Regions from separate parts of the Spongiibacter sp. C9W genome, predicted to be linked through region 1. Evidence: predicted binding sites of a transcription regulator. Region 1 holds the regulator's gene; each other region holds the start of a gene.
What was found. Region 1 encodes sigma-54, which starts transcription at its own class of promoters, with help from an activator protein. Its sites were predicted from a motif close to TGGCACANNNNTTGCNNT; they were not measured.
Positions count from the first base shown of each region.

Region 2: AC2Q8J_RS02640 (amidase family protein) is a predicted target of sigma-54. The motif match lies at 2,448-2,465, and genes of this name have one in related genera.
Region 3: glnA (glutamate--ammonia ligase) is a predicted target of sigma-54. The motif match lies at 2,122-2,139, and genes of this name have one in related genera.
Region 4: AC2Q8J_RS09515 (TorF family putative porin) is a predicted target of sigma-54. The motif match lies at 1,989-2,006, and genes of this name have one in related genera.

Region 1 covers NZ_CM170672.1:2,900,356-2,904,992, reverse strand. The annotation lists gene lptC (LPS export ABC transporter periplasmic protein LptC) at 1-416, shown strand, start outside; gene lptA (lipopolysaccharide transport periplasmic protein LptA) at 403-960, shown strand; gene lptB (LPS export ABC transporter ATP-binding protein) at 962-1,687, shown strand; gene AC2Q8J_RS13800 (RNA polymerase factor sigma-54) at 1,831-3,324, shown strand; gene hpf (ribosome hibernation-promoting factor, HPF/YfiA family) at 3,394-3,681, shown strand; gene ptsN (PTS IIA-like nitrogen regulatory protein PtsN) at 3,711-4,160, shown strand; gene rapZ (RNase adapter RapZ) at 4,163-4,637, shown strand, end outside.
Region 2 covers NZ_CM170672.1:546,948-551,584, reverse strand. The annotation lists gene AC2Q8J_RS02645 (hypothetical protein) at 146-472, shown strand; gene AC2Q8J_RS02640 (amidase family protein) at 491-2,203, opposite strand; gene AC2Q8J_RS02635 (MBL fold metallo-hydrolase) at 2,555-3,199, shown strand; gene moaC (cyclic pyranopterin monophosphate synthase MoaC) at 3,204-3,701, shown strand; gene moaD (molybdopterin converting factor subunit 1) at 3,688-3,936, shown strand; gene moaE (molybdopterin synthase catalytic subunit MoaE) at 3,945-4,415, shown strand; gene AC2Q8J_RS02615 (flavin reductase family protein) at 4,509-4,637, shown strand, end outside.
Region 3 covers NZ_CM170672.1:1,803,347-1,807,983, forward strand. The annotation lists gene AC2Q8J_RS08570 (hypothetical protein) at 1-41, shown strand, start outside; gene AC2Q8J_RS08575 (acyl-CoA thioesterase) at 55-474, opposite strand; gene thiI (tRNA uracil 4-sulfurtransferase ThiI) at 471-1,925, opposite strand; gene glnA (glutamate--ammonia ligase) at 2,308-3,714, shown strand; gene AC2Q8J_RS08590 (DUF4124 domain-containing protein) at 3,832-4,332, shown strand; gene glnL (nitrogen regulation protein NR(II)) at 4,551-4,637, shown strand, end outside.
Region 4 covers NZ_CM170672.1:1,988,160-1,992,796, reverse strand. The annotation lists gene AC2Q8J_RS09525 (YifB family Mg chelatase-like AAA ATPase) at 1-1,425, opposite strand, end outside; gene AC2Q8J_RS09520 (accessory factor UbiK family protein) at 1,486-1,743, opposite strand; gene AC2Q8J_RS09515 (TorF family putative porin) at 2,083-2,772, shown strand; gene glnK (P-II family nitrogen regulator) at 2,834-3,172, shown strand; gene AC2Q8J_RS09505 (ammonium transporter) at 3,243-4,502, shown strand.

The DNA of each region.
Region 1 (4,637 bases):
AGGGCATCGAAGGCTCGAAATATCGCCAAGACGGCAATGTGGCATACCGGTGGCGCGCCGACAGTGCCGAACGCATGATTTCCTCGGGCAACATCCAGCTCAATCAGCCCTTCTACATCGGCAATATCGGCGAGCAGCGGCCGTGGACGGCGCAAGCCATTACCGGCACACTGTCACAAAATGGCCAACAACTGCAGTTGCGTGGCAGTGTTGTTGTTGAAGACTTAATTCGCGAAGCGCAAATCCACACAGAGCAACTCAGCATTGACCTGGAGCAAAGCCTGGTTGCGACGGATCAGCCACTGCGACTGCAACTACCCAATGGCGAAACCCAGTCGGAGGGCATGACGGCCGACCTCGTTAACGAGAAAGTCGAGCTGCTCGCGAAGGTAAAAGGACACTATGAACCGCAATAATCTACGCACCTTCGCTATTAGCGCCCTGCTCTGCCTCGCCAGCAGCGTGCACGGCTTGCCCGATGACCGCCGCCAGGCCATCAACCTCAGCTCAGATAAAGCCACCTATGAAAACAATCGCGGCATTTACACGGGCAACGTCAATATGTCGCAGGGCAGCCTGATTATTCGCGCAGACAAGCTGATTATTGTCGAGGCTGACAGAAAAGTAACCAAGGTTATTGCCCATGGCAGCCCCGCCCATTTTGAGCAACAACCCCGCGCCGGGGAAGGCGTCGTGGTCGCCAGTGCCCGACTCATAGAATACAGCCTAAATGCCGAGGAAATCCTGCTGCAAAAAGATGCCACCATCCGACATCAAGGCTCCAAGATCAGTGGCGATCGCATTGTATACAGCGGGCGCAAGCAAATGGTCATTGCCGATGGTGGCAGCCACAAACTCGATGGCAGGGTACAAATGACCCTACAGCCTCAGCAGGGCGTGAGTGATACCGATAGCCCCGCGCCAAGCACCACCCCCGACACCCCGGAGACTCCCCGCTAACATGCCCGTATTGAAAGCCAGCAACCTCGCTAAAGCCTACAAAGGCAGAGAGGTAATCAAAGACGTCTCCCTGAGTATTAACAGCGGTGAAATAGTCGGCTTGTTGGGTCCCAACGGGGCGGGAAAAACAACCTGTTTTTATATGATCGTCGGCATCGTCAACGCCGACCGCGGCCGCATTCAGCTCGACGACAAAGACCTGACACCGCTTTCCATCCAAGGTCGGGCCAAACACGGCGTTGGCTACCTCCCTCAGGAAGCATCCATATTTCGGAAGCTGAGCGTCGCTGACAACATCATGGCGATATTGGAGACCCGCAGCGACCTGAATCGCAAGCAACGCAAAGAAAAGCTCGATGCACTGCTACAAGAATTTCACATTGCCCATATTCGCCAATCGCCGGGTATGGCGCTCTCGGGCGGGGAACGGCGCAGAGTAGAAATTGCACGAGCACTGGCCACCGAGCCCAGTTTTATTCTGCTCGACGAGCCCTTTGCCGGGGTAGACCCCATATCGGTGAACGATATTCAGCAGATTATTCGCCACCTGCAGGCGCGCGGCATCGGCGTCCTAATTACCGACCACAACGTGCGAGAAACCCTCGATATCTGCGAAAAAGCCTACATAGTTGGCGAAGGTCGCATCGTTGCTGAGGGCAATGCCGAGGCCGTGCTCAACAACCAAATCGTGCGGGACATCTACCTCGGCGACACATTTACCCTTTGATCAAAAAATCGGCACAGCAATTGCTTTAAACGCCTATTGCAGCGGTGCGGCTGCGGGACTACACTGACCCTGAAGCATCGTCGTTTATGGCTACATAACGGCATTTAATCCCTCAGGTATGGTTGTAGTAGAAGTCATTGCCTATGAAACAATCGCTCCAGCTAAAAGTCGGTCAGCAGCTGACCATGACGCCCCAGCTGCAACAGGCGATTCGTTTATTACAGCTCTCCACCCTCGACCTTCAACAGGAAATTCAGTCGGCACTGGACTCCAACCCCCTGCTGGAAGTAGAGGAAGACAGCGACAGCCCGGAACCCCAGAGCAGCAACAGCCAGAGCGAAAGTAACGCCAATGAGGCTGACAGCAAAACGACCTCTGCTGAGGAGGCGCCCAGCAACGACGCTGACAGTGAATGGGCCGAGCGCAGCGACATCCCCGAAGATTTGCCGGTAGACAGCCAGTGGGAAGACGTCTACCAAAGCTCCGCACCAAGCTCCTCCGCGGCCGGTAGCGCCGACGACGACTACAACAATGACTATCGCCACGGCAGCTCAGAGTCGCTCCAGGACCACCTGCGCTGGCAACTCAACCTCAGCCGGCTCTCAGAACTTGACCGCATCGTCGCTGATGCCATCATCGACGCGATCGATGAAAAAGGGCGGCTCACCGTCAGCCCCGAAGAGCTGGTGGACGCCTTCGACGACGACAATATCGAAATAGAAGAAGTGAATGCAGTCCTTCACCTCATCCAGCAGTTTGACCCCCCAGGTGTTGGCGGCCAGGACCTTCAAGAATGCTTGCTGATTCAACTTCGACAGCTCTCCCCAGACACCCCATACTTGGCTGAAGCGCTGCAGATTGTCGAGCAACATATGCCGCAGCTCGGCAACCGTGATTACAACCAAATCATGCGTCGCTGCCGGCTAAAAGAAGACCAACTGCGCGACACCCTGGCACTCATTCAAACGCTGAACCCCACTCCCGGTGACTGCGTGGGCAACGACGAAACGGAGTATGTGGTACCAGACGTATTCGTCAGCAAAAAAGAAGGCCGCTGGCTGGTTGAGTTAAACCCGGACATTGCCCCGAAAATACAAATTAACAGCCACTACGCATCGCTCGCCAAAGACAGCGGCACCAGCAGCGACAAAGACTATATTCGCGACAACCTCCAGGAAGCGCGCTGGTTCATTAAAAGTCTGCAGAGCCGCAACGAAACACTGATGAAAGTCGCCACCAAAATTGTTGAGTATCAGCGCGGATTCCTGGAGTACGGCGACGAAGCGATGAAACCGCTAGTGCTCCACGATATCGCCGATGCAGTGAGCATGCATGAATCGACGATCTCACGGGTTACCACGCAAAAATATATGCATACCCCGAGAGGCATCTACGAACTCAAATATTTTTTCTCCAGCCACGTCTCGACCGATACCGGAGGAGAATGCTCCTCCACGGCGATTCGTGCACTAATCAAAAAATTAATTGCCGCAGAAAATCCCAAGAAACCGCTAAGCGACAGCAAAATCACCCAACTGTTGGCCGAGCAAGGCATCAAAGTTGCCCGGCGAACCATTGCAAAGTACAGGGAATCACTAGTCATTCCGCCCTCTAACGAACGGAAAAGACTGGTCTAATAAGGCCCCAAAAGGCCCAAACAACGCGCCGGGAGGCGCCGGATGTTCTCAGCGATGAAGGAGCAAGATATGCAAATAACCGTCAGTGGTCACCATGTTGAAGTTACCCCGGCACTTCGCGATTACGTCAACAACAAACTCGCCAAGCTGCAACGGCACTTCGACAATATCACCAATACCGACGTTACCTTGTCAGTAGAAAAGCTGGTTCAAAAAGCTGAAGCCACCGTACATGTGGCCGGCGCCGATCTGTTCGCCACCTGTGAATCAGAGGATATGTACGCGGCCATCGACAGCCTCACCGACAAGCTCGATCGCCAGCTTATTAAACACAAGGAGAAAAACCTGGGCCACTAAAGGCCCGGGGATGTTCCGGAAACGTAAACATGACCCTTGATTCAATACTCAGCCCCGGACGTACCCACTGCGGTACGTCTGTGGGCAGCAAGAAACGCCTACTGGAACAAATTTCTATTTTTGTCAGTGAGGATAATGCGCAATTCAACGCCGACGAACTGTTCAACGAACTGCTCGCCCGCGAGCGACTCGGAAGCACCGGTATCGGGCACGGGGTTGCGATTCCCCACTGTCGCAGCCAGCAGTGCACCGAAATTACCGGCATGCTGCTTAAACTTGCCGAGCCTATCGACTTCGAAGCGATAGACGACCAACCCGTGGACTTAGTGTTTGCGTTGATCGTTCCTGCCGAAGCACACGACGAACACATTAAAGTATTGGCAAGCTTGGCCAACGCCTTCAACGATGACGCTTTCCGCCAGCAGCTTCGCAGCGCAGACAGCGACAGCAGTCTTTATGAACGTGCGGTAGCGAGCTAGGCGTGAAGCTTATTATTCTCAGCGGCCGCTCAGGTTCGGGCAAAAGCACGGCGCTGCACCAGCTCGAAGACGAAGGCTTTTACGCCATCGACAACCTGCCGGTGTCACTGCTGCCCGCACTCGTTACCGAACTCTCTCAAAGCACACTGAAAGTTCATCAGCAGGTTGCTGTCTGTATCGATGCGAGAAACTCACAAACAGAGCTCGCCCGCTTCCAAGAACTGTGCAAACAAGTTCGAAGCCTGGCCAGCTTGCGTATTCTTTTTTTGGATGCCAGCGACGACAAGCTCATTAAGCGTTTTAGCGAGACCCGCCGACGGCATCCGCTGAGCACCGACTCCCAGCCGCTTAGCGACGCGATAAAGCAAGAGTCTGCGCTGTTGGAGCCCATTGTCGCAGAGGCATCGCTGACCATCGATAGTAGCGACATGACTGTGCATCAATTGCGCGCCACCATACGTGACCGCGTTCTCGGCG
Region 2 (4,637 bases), 1.1 Mb from region 1:
TTGAGGGCCGACACTCTAAGGGATTTTCTACGCCTTGGCAATTGTGAATTTACATTGGCGCATGCGGCTGCGCTAAGAGTGGAACATTTCTTGCGTCGACTTTGCTGCTTATTCACGCTACGCCTTGTGCGGCTAAGGATATCCAATGTTGTATACCCCGGAGATGGTGTCGCGCCTTCAGAAGCTGCGCTCCAGATTGTATGCCGAGTTTGGCATTCGTATTCGTTTGGCCGATCCGGAATTGCTCGATATTTTGTCGGCGTTGGCGCCCCGCACCCGCGACCCTATCTCGAAAAACACCATCGGCGAGCTACTCAGCCTCGCTGGTCGAGAGTCGGCGGAGAAAAAATCGCTGGAGGCTATTACCGAGATTACTTACCGGGGACATAAGATCCCCTCTATTGATGAGCAGCAAAACCCGGCCCCCGGCGCTAAAAAGCATGTGTACCGGGGACGGGTGTTTTATAAGTAAGGTTTTCTGCTGGCGGTGTTAGCCGCCAATATTTCCCAGAACTTCAATGTAATGCTCAATGGGCAGGTTCTCAGGGGCTTCGGTCATTGCCTCTGATAAGGCCTGCTGCATGCGTGCATTGAAGTCTGCAATGCTCTGGTCCGCTGTCAGGGGAGAGGGCGAAATACTGGGGGGCTGACGGTGCAGAGTTGCCTGTTCGTAGTCGTAAGCGATGGCAAGTCCGGTTCCCTCGTCATACTGACGAACGAATATTTCCATGCCTCGCGGTACACCAACGCTGTCGTCAAAGCCGACTGGCACGACGATTGAGCCCATTTGAGTAGTCGAACCGAAATCGCAGGTTCTGCCGCCGGTCGGCCCTGGGCTCAAAATCAGCGCATCCAAGCGCACCTGTGCACCACTTTCGTCCAGTACCGGTTCGCCTGACTCATCGACTAAGGCGTTCATAAGTGAGGTGGTGTAGTCACGCATTTCTATCAGACCGTTGAGCTGGGCTTCGCTAGGCGCAAGATTTGGGTCGTCTGCGGCAACAAGCGCGAATAGCGCGGCCGTGCGCGGTCCCACTCTGCCCGTTTCAAGTATGCCGTCCAGGCCACTGCAGGCCTCGCGCTCATGGGCGATGGAGTCGGAGCCGTTGGTGGCAATCGCCAGGCTGCTTACGCAGGCTCTGGGGCTGTCTCCGCCTTCTTCCTCGAAGGTGAGGAAGTACTGGTTCATATCATAGTGCCGTGAACCCGCGCCGCGGCTTTCAAAATCGGGGAGGTAGATGTCATAGACCTCTGCGCCCAATTCGCGCATTTTTTCAACAGCGGCGCTAATCAGTTCGCCCTGGGCGCCGGTACCTGCCGCATCGCTGTTGCTGCCCAGCTGTTTTACCACGCCAATTTTTCTTCCCTTCAGACCATATTTTTCCCGGTCCAGAAAGCTCATATAGCTTTCGGGCCGCAATTCGGCAGGGTAGAGAAGGGTTTTCGGGTCGCGGGGATCAACGCCCGCCATTGCATCGAGCATTAACGCTGCGTCGCGCACCGTTCTTGTCATCGGCCCGCCGGTGTCGCGCTCGTGGCTGAGGGGGAAGATACCGTGCTGAGAGATAACACCTAAACTGGGGCGGATGCCCACTAAGCCGTTAACTGAGGAGGGATGGCGAATTGACTGGCAGGTGTCACTACCGGTGCCGCCGAGGGCAAAGTTGGCGGCGATAGACGCGCCGGTGCCAGAGGATGAACCAGCGGGGCTTTCTGAGGTGTTATAGGGGTTGCTTACCTGGATGGCGCGATTGGAAAAGCCAGTAGTAAAAAAGGCGAATTCGTCTTGATTGGCCTTGCCGAGAATGACTGCTCCGGCCTGTCGCAAGCCCGCAACCGAGTGGGCATCTACCCCGGCCTGATGGCCGAGCATACTGTAGGAGCCCTGTGTGCTTGGGTAATCGTAGGTGTCGTAGTTGTCTTTCAATAAAACGGGCATGCAGTGCAGCGGGCGGTCGCCGATGCCACCGTCACGTGCATAGAGGGCATCCAGCGCCTTGGCCTGGTCGATACTGTCGGGGTTAACAGCAAGCACGCCGCGAATAGGCAGCCCACCGTTTGGTTGAGGGGTGTCGTTATAGGCGAAGATTCGCTGGATATACATATTAACGAGGGCTTCGCAGGTGAGTCGCTGACCATCGGCAAGGCTGAGATCGCCGCGAAGCGCCGCGTGGACGTCCGCCGTGGTGGCTTCTTCCAGCACAAATTTCCCACCTGGAGTAGTAGGCGGCGTGGGCGGCGCGCTGGTACTTGATGAGCTGGACGAGCCGCCGCACGCAGCAAGTGCGAGGACGATGGGGGCTAGGGTGTATGCGAATGCACGCTGCATAGTGAAATTACCTCTAATAATGTATCGCCTCCTGGCGAACTGCTCACCTCCCTGTGTAAATGGCTAGCTAGGCTAGTGTTTGCGACGTTTGTGGTTTCTCAGTAACAGTCACCAAACAGCAGCAAACAGCGTGCCAGTATCGATTTATCGCCGCTTGCGCTATGAAGTTGCCGGTCGACTGCTTATCATTGTCGCCAGATGTGGAATAACGAAGTGGAAGAAAAAATGAAGTGTGCGATGGTGCCGGTAACGGCATATCAGCAAAATTGCTCGGTGCTGCTCTGTGAAGAAACGGGGCAGGCCGCGGTGGTTGATCCAGGCGGCGATATTGACCGCATCGAGGCAGCGTTGGAGCAGTTGGGCGGCAAACTGTCAGTGATTTTGCTGACCCATGGCCATATGGATCATTGCGCGGCGGCAGATACCTTGCGCCAGAAATACGGGGTGCAGATCATCGGGCCGCATAAGGACGATGCATTCTGGATCGACAAATTGCCTGAATGGTGCCAGATGTCCGGCTTTCCCCATGCGGAGGCCTTCACGCCGGACCGCTGGCTGGATGACGGTGAGTCCGTTAGTTTCGGGAACCAGCAGCTGGCGGTCAGTCATTGCCCTGGGCACACCCCGGGGCATGTGGTGTTTTTTCATGAGCCGAGCAAGCTGGCGATTGTCGGTGATGTGTTATTTCAAGGCTCGATCGGTCGCACCGACTTCCCGCGCGGTGATTACGACACCCTGATTGCGTCCATCCGAGAAAAACTCTGGCCGCTGGGGGATGATGTCACCTTTATCCCCGGCCATGGCCCGACCTCGACATTCGGCGAGGAACGCCAGACCAATCCTTTCGTTGCTGACAGTCGCTATGGGTGATCACGTGGAAGAAAAACAGTTCACGCATTTTGATGCCCAGGGCCAGGCGAGCATGGTCGACGTGACCGATAAAGCGGTAACGGCCAGGGAAGCCGAGGCGACAGGCCGTGTGGTGATGCAAGCAGAAACGCTGGCTATGGTTGCCGCTGGCAATCATAAAAAGGGTGATGTGCTCGGTGTAGCCAGGTTGGCGGGAATTCAAGCGGCAAAAAAATGCAGCGATTTGATCCCCTTGTGCCATCCGCTGATGCTGTCTTCAGTCAAGGTCGATTTTGACATCGACAGTGCAGGGCAGTGCGTGCACATTCGTGCGCGGTGTAAATTAGCTGCGCAAACCGGCGTCGAGATGGAAGCCCTAACAGCCGTATCTGTGGCTGCATTGACGATCTACGACATGTGTAAGGCTGTCGATAAAGGCATGTGCATTGAGGGCATCCGCCTTCTCAGCAAGCGAGGCGGGCGTTCCGGCGAGTGGTCGGCGGAGGGGCATGACCATGATTAAGGTCTTGTTCTTTGCCAAGCTGCGTGAAACCTTGGGCACCTCTGACTTGGATATTGACTACGCCGGCACCGTAGCCGGCCTTAAGGCACAGCTGTCCACGCGCAATGATTGTTGGGCCGAGCAGTTCGCCCAGGAAAATTTGCTATGCGCGATTAATCAGCAAGTTGCTGCCGACGAAAGCCCTGTTTTCAAGGGTGATGAGGTTGCTTTTTTTCCTCCAGTTACAGGAGGTTAAGTTAAGTGATTAAAGTTTTAGTTCAGGTTGAGGATTTCGATGCAGGCGCTGAAGTAGCGCAACTGCGCAGCACCGCCAGTGGCGCAATTGTGCAGTTTTTAGGCGTAATGCGCGATAACAACCAGGGCGACACCGTGGCATCGATGCACCTGGAGCATTACCCCGGTATGACCGAGTCCAGCATCGAGCGCATTGTGGTAGAGGCGAGTGAGCGCTGGTCCTTGCTTGGCTGCACCGTTATCCACCGAGTTGGTACCGTGCTGCCCGGCGAGCAGATTGTACTGGTTGCGGTGAGCGCGGCGCACCGTCACGCAGCATTTCAAGCCTGTGAGTTCGTTATGGACTACCTTAAAACCCAGGCGCCATTTTGGAAAAAAGAACAACTGCACAACGGTGAGAGCCGTTGGGTGGACGCCAGGGAAAGCGACGATAGGGCCGCCGCGCGCTGGTCGGGCGTCAGCCGTTCGGACGAGCTGTAACAGCATCGGTCAGTGCATTCCCACTGTATACTACGCGCTCCTCACGTCGGCCCATACGCAGGTCGGCGGCGAATCACAGATAACAGGATATTTATGAGCTTCGATCCCCGTAACTTCCGCAATGCCCTCGGTCAGTTCGCGACAGGTGTGTGCGTAATTACCGCCAATCCACGCGGCTATGAGCCTTTCGGTATGACGGTTAATTCATTTGCCTCGGTGTCG
Region 3 (4,637 bases), 1.1 Mb from region 1:
AGCGCTTCAAACTGTATAACTTCAATTTGGCTACGCCCTGACGCGGCAAAAGCGCTAGCTTTCGATCAGCGACCGCGCCAGTACGGCTCTGGCAGCAGCAGAAATGGCTACCGGCCGGTGATCCTCATTCACATGTACCAGGGTGGCATCGCCCTCTGCCACCAGCTGCTCACCATCGTCACTAAATAGCGCTTGCCGCAAACTAAAGCTACTGTTCCCCACGCGCGTAACCCAGGCGCGCGCCCGCAGCGATCGGCCGTGTCGCCACTCCTGCCGGTAATTCAAAGCGATGGCAGCAATAACAAGCCGAAAGCCGCCCAGGGCTAGCATTTCCTCGGAGCGCAGCCAGTGCACTCGCGCCTCTTCAAGATAAGAGAAGTACTGCACGTGATTGATATGCCCCAGGCTGTCTTGATCGGCCCAGCGAGGCGCTATCTCGACATCAAATAACGGCGGTTGCGTGTAGATAGTCATGAGGGGCGATACACCTTAATGTTGTCATAACCCTGCTCAAGCAGGTGTGCAGCATGCAGACGACTCATCACTCCCTTGTCGCAATACAGCTGGTAGACCGTGTCGCGATCGAGCTCAACGCAGCGCTTATGCAATTCATAAAAGGGCATGCACGCCACGCGATTGCGTTCCAACTTGAGCGGCTTGCGGTCAACTTCATCGGGGTGGCGCACATCCAGCACCACGGCGTCAGCCAAGGGAATCGGCAGCACCTCGACCTCGGTATGGCTGACCTCTTCATCTGCCAATTTGTCGATGTTGATATATTTGGCACTGGCAACCGCGCGCTCAAGCACTGAAAAATCGAACTTCTCTTCCTCCGCAGCAATCCGCTCCGGGCGCGCGCGCGTGGTGGGCTTCACAGAAATCACACCGCAGTATTCAGGCATATTCGCGGCAAATTGCTCGGTGCCAATTCTGGACGCGGTATTGATAATATCCAACTTGTCGGTGGTGATCAGCGGGCGCAACACCAGGGTATCAGTCACCTGATCGATCACAGAGAGGTTGGTTAGCGTCTGACTACTCACCTGAGACACCGCCTCACCAGTCACCAACGCTGGCGCCTCCAGCTCCGCCGCCACCTGTTCGGCAGCGCGCAACATCATGCGCTTGAGAATCACCCCCATCTGTGAGTTCTCAACATTCTTCAAAATTTCGGCGACAACATCTTCAAATGGCACGCTGATAAATTTCACGCGATGCGACGCACCAAACTTCTGCCAGAGGTACAGCGCGACTTCTTTTACCCCCACCTCGTGCTCACGACCACCGAGATTGAAAAAGCAAAAATGCGTGCGCATGCCCCGCTTCATTGTCATGTAACTGGACACCGTGGAATCAAAGCCACCGGAAATCAGGCTAACAACGGAGTCGACGGTGCCGATGGGGTAGCCACCCAGCCCTTCGTGGCGTCGCCTGACAACAAAGAACTGATTGTGACGGACTTCGACGCGCACCACTTCATCGGGGTTTTTCAGCTTCACCCCACCCGTTTCTGAATACTGATTTAAGCCACCACCGACGTAGCGTTCAACCTCATTGGAATTGAACTCGTGATCACCCGTGCGCTTGCAGCGCACCGCAAAGGTTTTACCACGCAAGCTATCGCCAACGGCGTCCCGGACCTTTTCATAGATATCGTGCACATCTACCAGGGGGTACTCTGCCACCTCGACGACATGAGCAATGCCCGGGGTATTGCCCAACACTGCCAATATCGCCGCAATATCGGCGTCGGCACGACACTGGGTTTCAATAGTGATACGGTCCCATTCACGAACGATCTGGAGTTCAGGGTCAATCGGGATCAGCAGCTTGCGCAGGTTATCGCGCAACTGTTTGATGAACTTTTTGCGAACAGGCTTGCTCTTGATGATAATTTCAGGGAAGAGCTTTACGATGAACTTCATTGTGGCACCACGGAGATAGCTGGGCGGGCATTATAGCGGTTCACTTAAAACGCTTCAGCTCCGCAGAAACCCCGACAACGCACCAAAATGAAACACCAGAGCACCATATTGGTGCGCACTTTTTGGCAAAACGCACAGTTTTCAGGCAAAGTGGGTTTTTCGCTCGGATTTTGAACAAAAAACCAGCACAAAAATATGGCACGCATATTGCTCTATAAATTTCGAACAGAAACAGCGGCGCCACGGCCCGCAGCGCATATGCGTGTTTACTTTCGGTTCTATGCAGATGTCGCTATGCGGCACGCGGCAATGAACCTATAATCGCCACTGCTTTCGGCCACGCCGAATCGACTACAAGACTCTATATTGGAGGATGTTAAGAATGTCAGAGAACACTCTGAAGTTAATCGCCGATAATGACGTGAAGTGGGCGGACCTGCGCTTCACCGACACTAAAGGTAAAGAACAACACGTCACCATGCCGGTGAGCGAAATCGACGCGGGCTTCTTCGAAGAAGGCAAAATGTTCGATGGCTCATCGATCTCAGGCTGGAAAGGCATTAACGAGTCAGACATGATCCTCATGCCGGACGACGAGGCCTCTGTTCTCGACCCCTTCACCGACGAGCCCACTATTATCATTCGCTGCGGCATCGTTGAGCCTTCTACTATGCAGGGCTACAACCGTGACCCACGCTCTATCGCTCAGCGCGCCGAAGACTACATGCGCTCTGCCGGCATCGCCGACAGCGCACTGTTTGGTCCCGAGCCCGAGTTCTTCGTGTTTGACGACGTGAAGTGGAAAGTGGCAATGGAAGGCGCGAGCTACGCGATTTCTTCTGACGAAGCCGCCTGGGTTTCTGGCAACAGCTTCGAAGAAGGCAACACTGGTCACCGTCCTGGCGTTAAAGGCGGTTACTTCCCCGTACCACCTGTCGACAGCCTGCACGACCTGCGCGCAGCAATGTGTAACGCAATGACCGACATGGGTCTGGAAGTTGAAGTACACCACCACGAAGTAGGTACTGCTGGTCAGTGTGAAATCGGTGTTGGCCCTAACTCTGCTGTGAAAAAAGCTGACGAAGTACAGGTACTTAAGTACTGCGTACACAACGTCGCTCACGCCTACGGCAAGACCGCTACTTTCATGCCCAAGCCAGTTGTCGGCGACAACGGTAGCGGTATGCACGTGCACATGTCACTGAGCAAAGACGGCCAAAACCTGTTTACTGGCGACGCTTACGGCGGCCTGTCTGAAACAGCACTGTACTACATCGGCGGTATCATCAAGCACGCTCGCGCGATCAACGCCTTTGCCAACGCTTCTACTAACTCGTACAAGCGCCTGGTTCCCGGCTTTGAAGCACCTGTTATGCTGGCTTACTCAGCACGTAACCGCTCAGCGTCTATCCGTATTCCATTCATCACCAACCCGAAAGCACGCCGCGTAGAAGTTCGCTTCCCAGATCCCTCTGCGAACCCCTACCTGGCATTCGCGGCCCTGCTGATGGCTGGCCTTGACGGTATCCAGAACAAGATCCACCCTGGCGATGCGGCAGACAAAGATCTGTACGACCTGCCTGCAGAAGAAGCGGCTGAAATCCCGACTGTTGCGTCTAGCCTCGAGCAAGCGCTGCAAGCACTGGATGCAGACCGCGCCTTCTTGACCGCTGGCGGCGTATTCGACGACGACATGATCGATGCTTACATCGAGCTGAAGTCTGAGGAAATCGAGCGCCTGAACATGACAACTCACCCCGTTGAGTTCGACATGTACTACAGCGTTTAATACGCCTTGTGCGAAAAAGCCCGCTTCGGCGGGCTTTTTTTTGCCTGTCATTTTTTAAACCTTGCCGCGCCTATCAACTCGTCGCACACTACAGAAAAGTGATAGCGAGGGCTTTTTATGTATCGTCTGCTGAGCCTTATTTGCGTAGCGAGCGTGCTCTGCAGCCCACTGCATGCAGAAATCTATCGTCATACCGACGAACAGGGCCGCACCGTTTACAGCGACTCTCCCCGCGACGGCGGCAGCCCGGTCGATCTACCCCCGGTAAACACCACGCCGGCTGTGTCGCCACCGCCACCGGCCAAGCTGGACCGACATGCCACCCCCGTACCGGCCTCAGTCAAGGTACAAATCATCCAGCCGCGCGACGGCCAGGTATTCCCCAATGGCCGCATTCCCACCACTGTTAATGTAAAGCTTGAGCGCCCCCTGCGCGGCGACGAGAGCCTGCGCATCGCCGTCAATGGCAAAACCCTTAGCCGGGGAAGCGCCACCTCTGCACGCATTGAGCACCTGAGCCGCGGCCGGCACCAAATCAGCGCAGAAGTCCTCGGCCCAAACGGGGAAAAGCTGAGTCGAGACACTGTTTCAGTCGTGGCCCACTGGCCAAACAACTGACCCTCCAGCCAAGCTATACACAAAGCACCAAATTGGTGCACACTAAGACAATAGCGGCGGTCGAGCGCGCCATCGCGGGGCCAGCCCCAGCGGCGCAGCACCGCGGCACGCCATATACAACGCCCAATTAGCGCCCACTCAATAACAACGCCCCCATTCCGGGGCACTGGCCTAATTATTGCTTTGCAATGAACCATAATGAAGACAGTGGCGAGCCCATGCCCCCAGCGAATTTGCACCACCACATACTCGACAACCTGAAAACGGCGATCCTACTGGTCGAGCCCAACCTCACCGTGAGTTAT
Region 4 (4,637 bases), 910 kb from region 1:
GTTGCTGCTTTCGAGGTCAGCGATGGTGCGCGCCGTCTTTATCAGACGGTGCTGGCCGCGTGCACTGAGGTTGATGCGCGCTTCGATGTCCCGGATAAAGGCTTTACCCTCGGTATCCAAGCGGCAAAACCGGCTGAGCTGCCCGGCATCAAGTAGGGCGTTGCTGCAGCCCTGGCGGTTGAGCTGACGCTGATGCGCTGCACTCACCCGGGCGCGTATGGCGTCGCTGGGTTCGCCCTCGGGGCTGTCTTGTAGCTCACCGGCGGCCATGCGATTCAGGCGCAAGCGCAAGTCAATCCTGTCCAACAACGGCCCCGATACACGGCTGCGGTAGCGCAGTATTTGGTCGGGGGTGCAACGACAGGCTTTTTGGGGGTCGCCGTCAAAGCCGCAGGGACAAGGATTCATTGCCGCTACCAAAGCGAATCGAGCCGGGAATCGGAGTTGATGGCGCGCTCTGGAGATGACCACCTCGCCCGATTCTATGGGCTCGCGCAGTACTTCCAGCACTTTGCGTGGGTACTCTGGCAATTCATCGAGGAAAAGCACGCCGCGATGAGCAAGGCTGATTTCGCCGGGGCGCGGGCTACTACCGCCGCCGACAAGCGCAGCGGCCGAGGCGGTGTGATGTGGGTTGCGAAATGGGCGCTGAAGCTGCAGTGGTTGGCCAACGATCGACTGGACAATGGCGATTTCGCGACACTCCTGCTCTGTTGGGGGCGGGAGGATACCGGGCAGCCGGCTTGCTAACAGCGTTTTGCCCGTACCGGGAGGGCCGCTAAATAGCAGGCTGTGAAATCCCGCTGCAGCGATCTCCAGCCCACGCTTTGCCAACAACTGACCGCGTACATCGCGCATGTCCGGATACGCAGCGGGCCGTGTATCGGCGGCGTCTGTCGGCGGCCCCAAACTCTGCTGGCCCTTTAGAAAAGCCACCACGCCAAGCAGGTCTGTGGCCTCCTGCAATGTATCCGGGGGGAGCAGCTCTGCCAGTGAGGCGCTGCCGGCGGGCAAGACCAATTGCCTGGATGCGTCTGCGGTTGCCAGGGCGGTGGGCAGGGCGGCATTGACCGTTCTCAGCTCGCCGCTTAGCCCCAGCTCACCGATGAACTCATAGGACTCGGTCTCGCGTTGTTGTAATTGGCCGCTGGCAACGAGGATGCCAATGGCGATAGGCAGGTCAAAGCGGCCGCCCTCTTTGGGCAGGTCTGCTGGCGCTAAGTTGACGGTGATGCGGCTGACGGGAAAGGTAAAGTGAGAGTTGATCAGCGCCGAGCGCACGCGGTCTTTGGCTTCGCGTACGGTTGCTTCCGGCAGCCCGACAATATTAAAGGCCGGAAGCCCGGCGGAAAGGTGCACCTCAATGGTGACGAGCGGGGCATCTACCCCGAGGCGCGCACGGCTGTGTACAGTGGCCAGTGGCATAACTCAATCCCTGAGTATTTTTGCAATTGCGAACAGCCGTCCTGCTGCGCGCAAGACGGTTTATTTATTCTCGGCACTTTCCAAACTGGCAGTAATCTCGGCCAGCTGCCGCTCGGCGGCTTCCAGGCGAGCGCGGGTGCGATTGAGCACCGCGGTTTGCGCATCGAATTCGTCTCTCGATACCACATTCATCTTGCTGAAGGCGCTTTGTAGTAGTGCCTGCAGTTTGGCTTCGATGTCTTGCTGAATATCAGGGCCTTGGCTGATCAGGCGCCCGGCCTGTTCAGCAAGTTGGGAAATAAAGTCGGGTTTTGCCATGGCGATACTCTCTCGTTGTTGGCGACAGTTTATCGCACTTTTGCACGGCGTCGCAGAGCGTGCACAGTTTTTGTTCCCGGTGGTGTTTGCGCTGTTTAGGGGCGGCAAACGAGAGCAATGTGAAATTGCACCGATATGGTGCTTGGTTCAGGTGTGTTGTTGTTTTGTGATCTGAAATAGTGCGGAAAGGGGCGTGAAGGGGTGTTTTGTGGCGGGAAAGCCCTGATTTTGGGCGCTTTAAAACCTGGCACGCCCCATGCATATAGCTAGGCATGTGATGTTCAGGGCCTTCCCTTAACCGCATACGTTCAACGAGAGAAGACTATCGGAGACTAGAACATGAACACTTGGAAAAAAATGCTTGGTGTAGCAGTTGTAACAGCAGCCCCTTTCGCGGCTTCAGCTGCGGAAATTAGCGGTAACGTGACAATGGCAACGGACTATGTGTTCCGTGGCTACTCACAAACTAGTGAGAAAGGCGCCATCCAAGGCGGCTTTGACGTCGACTTTGGCAACGGCTTTTACGTTGGTACTTGGGCGTCTAACGTCGATTTCGGCAGCGAAGTAACTACCGAGATGGATTTCTACGGCGGTTATGCCTTCGACGTTGCTGAAGGTGTTGGCCTGGACCTGGGTGTTGTTCACTTTATGTACCCCGGTGATGAGGCGGCACTGAATTACCAAGAATATATTGCGTCGGTATCGGTGTCAGACTTCAGCTTCGGCCTGGTGTATTCACCTGATTACTTTGGTGATGGCAACGGTGACGCAACGGTAATTAACCTCGACTACAGCATGAGTGTGGCGGAGAACGTGAGTCTTGACTTCCACGTGGGTCAAACCACCACAGACGAAGACGGCCTGGTCGATGACGACGATAGCTACATCGATTACATGATCGGTGCCAACTACGACGTTGCTGATGTAACGCTGACTTTGGCCTACTACGGCACTGACGTTGACAACGACGTGGCGGCTGACGGCGCTGCAGACGACCGTTTCGTCTTCTCTATCTCAAAAAGCCTGTAATTAGATCGCGGCGGGTACTCCAGTGCCCGCCTGCCCTCAAGGCTATTAGCAGGAGAACAACATGAAATTAATTACAGCGATTATTAAGCCTTTCAAACTCGACGACGTTCGCGAGTCCCTGTCAGATATCGGTGTGCAAGGCATCACCGTGACCGAGGTGAAGGGTTTCGGGCGACAGAAAGGTCATACAGAACTATACCGCGGCGCGGAATACGTTGTGGACTTTCTGCCGAAAGTGAAAATTGAGGTAGCGGTCGCCGATGGCGATGTCGAGGCTACGCTCGAAGCTATCAGCAAGTCTGCCAATACCGGCAAGATTGGTGACGGCAAAATCTTTGTCTCTGCCCTTGAGCAGGTGATCCGTATTCGTACCGGCGAAGCTGGCGAAGACGCGATCTAAGAGTAGCGGGCTACCCGCCACGCGGTGGTGGTAAAGCAGTAGGCCCCCAAATTTTTCCGGAGGAATCCCAGTGGAAAATCAAATTTTTGAACTTCAGTACGCAATGGACACGTTTTACTTTCTTGTCTGTGGCGCACTTGTAATGTGGATGGCTGCAGGCTTTGCCATGCTAGAAGCGGGCTTGGTTCGCAGCAAAAACACCACAGAAATCCTGACTAAAAACGTCGCGTTGTTTGCGATCAGCTGCATCATGTACTTGGTGTGCGGTTACGCGATCATGTACGGCGGTGACATCTTGTTAAGTGGCATTGGCGACTTCGACCTTGAAGGCGTGTTGGCAGACTCGGCAGAAGCCGGCTTTGACGGCGGTTCAGTATACTCTGGCGCTTCCGACTTCTTCTTCCAGGTAGTCTTCGTTGCAACCGCAATGTCGATCGTATCCGGTGCAGTGGCTGAGCGCATGAAGCTTTGGGCATTCCTGGCCTTCGCGGTTGTGATGACGGGTGTGATCTATCCGCTGGAAGGGTCTTGGACCTGGGGTGGCAACGACGTATTCGGTTTGTATAACCTCGGCGACCTTGGCTTCTCTGACTTTGCTGGCTCGGGCATTGTACACATGGCAGGTGCCGCTGCGGCGCTGGCTGGCGTGTTGCTGCTTGGTGCTCGTAAGGGCAAATACGGTGCAAACGGTCAGGTTAACGCGATCCCTGGTGCAAACCTGCCACTGGCGACCTTGGGTACCTTCATCCTGTGGATGGGTTGGTTCGGCTTCAACGGTGGCTCAGTACTGAAACTCGGCGATGCTGCTAACGCACACTCTGTTGCCATGGTCTTTTTGAACACCAACGCGGCAGCAGCCGGTGGTGCCGTAGCAGCCCTGGCGGTAGCCCGCATCTTATTCGGCAAAGCTGACCTGACTATGCTGCTGAACGGTGCGCTTGCTGGTCTGGTAGCGATTACTGCAGAACCTTCTACACCTACTGCCTTGCAAGCGACCTTGTTCGGTGCTGCGGGTGGTGTACTGGTGGTATTCAGCATCCTGGCTCTGGATAAGCTGAAAATCGACGACCCCGTTGGTGCCATCTCTGTTCACGGTGTTGTGGGTCTTCTGGGTCTGCTGCTGGTGCCAGTTACCAACGACGGTGCGAGCTTCAGCGGTCAGCTGATCGGCGCTGCAACCATCTTTGGCTGGGTATTTGGTGCAAGCCTGGTAGTGTGGCTGGTACTGAAAATGGTCATGGGTATCCGTGTTACCGAAGAGGAAGAATACGAAGGCATGGACTTGGCAGACTGCGGTATGGAAGCATACCCCGAGTTTGTGAAGAGCTAAGTCAACGCCTCCTTTTGATCAGGGCGCCCTTGCGGCGCCCTTTTGCCGTTGTAGGGATAGGCTGCAGCAATGGCGCTATGCTTGCCAAGGGTACTGGGCCTAGGCTAAGTTAGCGCAAAGTCGACATTTGGGAGA